Linked DNA regions of Hyphomicrobium denitrificans ATCC 51888. The protein of the gene in region 2 interacts with the protein of the main gene of each other region in a pairwise test. Links are inferred from orthologs where the notes say so. Each region holds a gene or a part of one and is shown on either strand. Other genes may lie near its edges.

Region 1 (2,976 bases), 450 kb from region 2 along the record:
AGGCGCGCGTCGCCTCCATTATTTCTGTCTGACCTCCCAACCCGACGGAACGCAGTCACCTAAACGTGATGGCCGCGAGCCTGCGCGTTTGCAGGCGTTGAGCTGGTTTTCCACAGCTTCGTTCGGCACTGCATCATCACAACTGCCTTCTGGAAATTCTCAGAGAATTTCAAACCGCGGCTGTCGCGGCCTCGCAGCTGCGAGAGTTGCAGGTGTACGCATGAGGTTAATGCTGTCATAGTCTGGGCACGTTATGGATTTAGCAAGGAATTCTGAGCGTCAGTTAGATCGTAAATACTTGGTTCCAACTCCAGGAGACCCCCGGCCATGGAGTCCGTGAAAACCACAGTCCTCGGTAAGTCCGTGTTTCTGCTCACGGGAGCGAGATCGCGCAAAACGACATTCAAAGGCAAGCACTCGCATACGCTTGTCGTCGAAGCGCCAGAAAAACTCATCGAAACTGCACGCCGCAATCCCGATGCAGTCGCCTTCGGGTTCGTCGCTGGCAGTTGGGTCGCGGCCGCCTAAGCGCCGGTTACCGTCCGGATCGATGAGGTGCGTGACCTCCACACCCGTATAGAACCGGGCGAAGCGCCCCGAGGGCCGACCGATGTACAGAGTTCCGGCGGCCCTTGCGGCGATCAAATTCAGAAGCACAATCTGCAAATATTCAGGTCGCCGTTCGGCATAGCGAGCGGCCTGATCAGATCGCCTTGACGACCGGACCAAACGGCAGATCGGTCACGCCAGGATCGATGCCAAAACCGGTCAGCAGCGCATTCACCTGACCCCGATGATGTGTCTGATGATTGAAGAGATGGGCGACGAGCAGCGCTTTTGAAGCGGATAATTCGCGGCCCGCGACTGCCGAAAACCAACTGACGTCGCCCGCAAGCGCCGCGTCGTCGATGCCATCAGCCCAGCGTTGGATTTGGTCGTCGAAGCGTTGGCGCGCGCTTGCGAGTTCGTTCCAGCCATCGATTGCGATCAGCCCGTCTGGAATTGTCCGCGCGGCAGGCGGGGAAGCCGCGCCGAAGCGTGACAGCCATATCTGATCAGCCCACAAGAGATGGTTCAGCGTGGCATGGATCGAACCGAAGAATACGCCGCGATTTTCGCGGCGTTGGGCATCGGTCAATTTTTCCGCCGCATCGTAGACGTTCCGATTTTGCCACGCGTTGTAGCGAGCCATCGTTTGAACGTAGGCGGCGGAGATCATTCTTGCACCTCGCGTCGGAGGCCGGGCGGCACTGTTCATTGCGCCACCCGGAGAATTGTATCGGCGCGCTTAGCCGACGATTTCGTCGAGGCGGAAGTTCAGCGCGATTTCGCGATCGGCGGCAGCAGGGCTGTCCGAACCGTGCGTCGAGTTCGAACCCTTCGATTCCGCGAAGAGCTTGCGAACGGTTCCTTCGGCGGCTTCCTTGGGGTCGGTCGCGCCCATGACTTCGCGATACTTGGCGATCGCATTCTCGCCTTCCAGCACCTGCAGAACGATCGGGCCGGACGTCATGAAATCCACGAGCTCGCCGTAGAACGGACGCGCCTTGTGTTCCTCGTAGAATTTCTCGGCCTGCGCCCGGGTCCAGCGCACGCGCTTCTGAGCGACGATGCGGAGGCCGGCGCCTTCGATCACGGCGTTGATCTTGCCGGTCAGATTGCGGCGCGTTGCGTCCGGCTTAATAATTGAAAACGTACGTTCAACGGCCATAAGTCTGCCTCGCTTTGCGGTTTCCTGAGAGTTGGCGGGCTTATAACCGTGAGGGTTCACACCGGCAAGCGCGCGGAGGCGGTCGAGTTGAAGCAGTCGGTTGCACGTCGCACGAAATTTGACCGGTTCACCGCATAATCGCCCGATTGACGCGCGCAACTGGCTGTGAACAGTGTGGCCGGGGGGAACACTCGGTCTCTTGAAACGGGTTGAGAGACCCGCGTGTGCGAAGAAGCGAGAATGACCGGACAAGCCGACGACATTCAGTGGTATATTGCACGGGATGGCAAACAGCACGGTCCCTTGACCGATGTTGAGCTGCGAACCTTCATCGCGCATAGCTACCTTCGCCAAACGGATCTGATCTGGCGCCCCGGCATGTCTGAATGGCAAGCCGCGCCTGCTGTTTTCCCGGCGGCGTTTCACGGCGGCAGCGAACAGCCCCAGGCTATCCCGCAAGCGCATCGCGCGGCGCCCGCTCCGACGTATACGGCGCAATCAAATGCGTCGGCGCAGTATGCTCCTCATTCCGGTTTCGACGGCGCGGATGCGCGGCCGCAACGCGGCAATCTCGTCAAGCGTCTCGCCATCGCAAGCATTGCGCTGACGGTGATCGGTGGCGGCGCGTTTGCGCTTGCGACGTATCATGGCCCGCTGATGGAGATCGTCTCGGGCGGATCGGATACGACAAGCGGCGATCAGGCACCTGTCGTCGCGGCGCCGGACGAGGTGAAGCTTGCCGACGCGCATCCACAAAACGATGCAGCGAGTGCCGAGCCGACGCCACCAGCCGCCAGCGATGTCATTCCCGCCGCGCCGCCGGAACCTCAGCAGCAGACTGCCGAGAGCCCGGCGCAGCCGCAACAGAGCCCGCCACCCAGCGATCCGCAAACGACGACGACGGCGTCCGTCTCGAAGCTCGGCGGAACGAGCGGTTCGGCACAGGGTCGATCGGACATGCAGGTCGCCGCCGTCGAACCCGAGGCGCCCGAGCCTGCGCCTCCGGCCGCCATCGATGGATCGTCGCTCGACGGACGCTTGCAGAAAGTGCCCGTTTGGGAGCTGATCAAGGCCGAATATCCGGATTGGTACACGTCGCAGATTTCCACGGCGAACAAGATGGTCGCCGACAAGAAGTCCGACAACGAAGTCGCGATGTCGCTCGCGCAGGGCCTCGTCAACCTCCGCCGTCAGAACGCCGACAAGGCTCTCGCCGCCAGCTCCGAAAAGCTGCAGGCCATCGCGGTCGCATTTCTCGCGCATCT
Region 2 (2,973 bases):
CGCGACGCCGCCGGGTGCATAGCCCTCGTAACGCACCGCTTCATAGTTCGCGAGATCGCCGCCGGCGGCCTTCTTGATCGCACGCTCGACGTTATCCTTGGGCATGTTTTCGGCGCGCGCTTCCTGGATCGCGAGGCGCAAGCGCGGGTTCATGTCGGGATCGGGCGTGCCGGACTTGGCTGCAACGGTGATTTCGCGTGCGAGCTTCGCAAACAGCTTGGAACGCATGGCGTCCTGCTTGCCCTTGCGATGCATGATGTTCTTGAATTGCGAATGGCCGGCCATGAGTCCTAGTCCGTCGAGCGTCCAGTTTCTGAAGATTGCCGCTCCTTTTCGCGGCTCCGATTGCCACGGTCAAGCCTCGCGCGGCATCCCTCACACTTCCGGCGTTGCGGGCGCCAGGCAAGGCCCCTGGCGGAGCGGCTGGACGCGCGTCGCGAGGCCGGTCGCATCGTCGATGTCCACGAGGAGGCCGGACAACGTGCCGGGGCCGGTGGCGGGCTCGTAGCGGCTGCGCGGGATCTTGGTCAGGAAGCGGTTGATCGGCTCGTCGCTGTCCATTCCGAGCACCGAGTTGTAGTCACCGCACATCCCAGCGTCGGTCATGTAGGCCGTTCCGGCGGGCAGAATGCGGGCGTCGGCGGTCGGCGTGTGGGTGTGCGTGCCGACGACGACGCTGGCGCGGCCATCGAGGAAAAGCCCCATCGCCTGCTTTTCGCTCGTCGCCTCGGCGTGAAAATCGACGAGGATGACGTCGGCGCCGCTCTTCAGAGCGCACGCGGTCAACTCCGCATCGACGGCGCGGAAGGGGCAATTGAGATCGGGCATGAAGACGAGGCCCATCGCATTGATGACGAGCACGTCGGCGCCGTTCCTGGCCTTCAGCAATGTTGAGCCCTTGCCGGGCGTACCCTTCGGATAATTGAGAGGGCGGATCAGGCGGTCGTGGCGCTCGATGAAAACGAGCGTGTCTTTCTGGTCGAACGAGTGGTTGCCGAGCGTGACGCAATCGGCGCCAGCGTCGAGCACATCGTTCAAGATCGCTTCGGTAATGCCGAAGCCACCGGCGGCGTTCTCGCCGTTGATGACGACGAAATCGATTCCGTAGCGCGTAATGAGGGCGGGAAGAGCGTTACAAATCGCGGTCCGGCCCGGCCGACCAACAATATCGCCGAGAAACAACAATCGCATCAGCAGGCCTGGATCAGGAGTCGAGGCAATGGATAGGACCGGAGGGCGTGAGCACCCAGTCCAGGCGCTCGTCATAGCTTTCGGCAGGCACGGCGTCGACCCTCAGTTCATTGTAGGCGAGACCGACAGCCACGATCGGTTTCAGCTTTCTTAACCTTTGCAGCGTGCGATCGTAAAAGCCGCCGCCGTAGCCCAAACGATAACCGCGCGCATCGAAGGCCAGCAAAGGCACGAGCAGAATATCGGGATCGACGGCCGGCTTGTCTTCCATCGGCTCGGCAATTCCCCAAGCCGCGACGTTCATCGCATCGCCCGGCGTCCAGGCGCGCATCAACAGCGGCTTTCCCCGCCCCTGCATCACCGGCAGCGCCAGGCGAAAGCCCTCGGCCTGCAGCCAAGTCATCAGGGGCGCGGGATTGATTTCGTCATTAATCGCCGCAAAACCAGACACGATTGCGCCCGGGGCAGCGTTCAGAAAATCGACGCCATGCGCCGCGATCTTGCGGCTCGCTTCGGCGCCGTGCTGTGCGAAAGCGGCCTTGCGGCGCTCAAGCGCTTCGGCGCGCAACTTCTTTTTAGCCTCAAGCTTCGTTTCGTCCGTCACCCAGCAGTACCTCTAGGAAATCAAGTGCCGCGAAGGCCGTCGGGATCATGATCCCGCGTGGTCCCTACGAGCGTAGGTGGGCACCGTGTGTCCGAAGCCACGGCTCCGGTCAGGGACAGCGCCCGTGCGGATCTTATAGGCCCCCGGGTCATATTGCCCCTAACGAGCCCCGCAGCATCCCAGAATTAGGCGAGTGGCCGTCAAAAATCCAGAGCCAACCTCGACGCGATGGATGTGCTCAGCCGAAAGCCGTGCGTCTGGTGGCAGCAGGCTCGGTCGAGTCCGTGTTGTCGGACGGGCCTTGCAAAAGCTCGTCGACATCGGCGCGAGCGTCGAAAAGCTCGTCGGCGACGACCAGGGCCGCCATCAGCATGAGCCGTTCGTCGCCGATGTTGCCGTGCTCGCGCGTCAAGGCCTCGAGCTTGCCGGTCAGATATTTCGCGATTTCTTCGAGGCGCTGAACTTCGTTATCGCCACAAGCGAAACGATAGCTGCGGCCGTTGAAGTTTATTGCAACGTCAGCCACTCACGTCGACGGCGCAGCCGTCCCCCTGATTGAATGACGCGCACCTCATTCGCCTGGGGAATGGTTATGAAGCGAATCGAGAGCCCAATCAATCCGATTTAGGGCGTCTGCGGTACGCTGTTCCAGCTCCGCGATGCGTTGCTGAGCGGTTGCGAGTTCGGCCCGGAGCCGAGCGTTCTCCGCCCGCACGTCGCCGTCAATGGCGGGCTTCCTGGCAGGCTTAATATTATCAGCCCGCTTCGCGGTGTTGCGTACAGTCATGGCCTCTCTACGCCCTTTCGGGCGACACGATTGACACGCGTATCACCAAAGTCTCGTTTCCTACGTTACGTGCGTATCGTAAACGACGTCAATAAACGACAGCGTGTTTGGGCGCATTCCAATGAAAATTTGAAGAGCGGCCACGTGGAGTCGGACCTTGCCACATTGACAGAGTCCTATACCGTCACGTTTAAGACCCCTTAAATATCGAGAGAACACGAGAAACGGTCTGGTCAAACCCCGTTTGCTGTTTGAGCCCGATCTTTCTTCCTGATCTGGAGGATTCCTAAGAATGACAGTGAAGGTCGCGATCAACGGTTTCGGCCGCATCGGTCGCAATGTGCTGCGCGCAATCATCGAGAGCGGACGCACGGATATCGAAGTCGTCGCC

What was found. Proteins that work in one complex are often made in the same cells at the same time.
Region 1: the proteins of HDEN_RS12055 (region 2) and ndk interact in binary tests that used the Escherichia coli proteins (3 or more experiments, as listed by UniProt). The link is inferred for Hyphomicrobium denitrificans ATCC 51888 from one-to-one orthologs.

Annotation. Positions count from the first base shown.
Region 1 is NC_014313.1:2,945,717-2,948,692, forward strand. It holds ndk (nucleoside-diphosphate kinase), read right to left. Parts: upstream 1,712-2,976; coding sequence 1,289-1,711; downstream 1-1,288. Other genes in the region: HDEN_RS14105 (hypothetical protein), read left to right, coding at 328-528; HDEN_RS14110 (DinB family protein), read right to left, coding at 704-1,219; HDEN_RS14120 (DUF4339 domain-containing protein), read left to right, coding at 1,952-2,976. UniProt on the Escherichia coli protein: Major role in the synthesis of nucleoside triphosphates other than ATP. The ATP gamma phosphate is transferred to the NDP beta phosphate via a ping-pong mechanism, using a phosphorylated active-site intermediate.
Region 2 is NC_014313.1:2,499,262-2,502,234, forward strand. It holds HDEN_RS12055 (5-formyltetrahydrofolate cyclo-ligase), read right to left. Parts: upstream 1,796-2,973; coding sequence 1,205-1,795; downstream 1-1,204. Other genes in the region: HDEN_RS12045 (YebC/PmpR family DNA-binding transcriptional regulator), read right to left, coding at 1-285; HDEN_RS12050 (TIGR00282 family metallophosphoesterase), read right to left, coding at 376-1,191; HDEN_RS12060 (cell division protein ZapA), read right to left, coding at 2,034-2,321; gap (type I glyceraldehyde-3-phosphate dehydrogenase), read left to right, coding at 2,875-2,973. UniProt on the Escherichia coli protein: Involved in the removal of 5-formyltetrahydrofolate.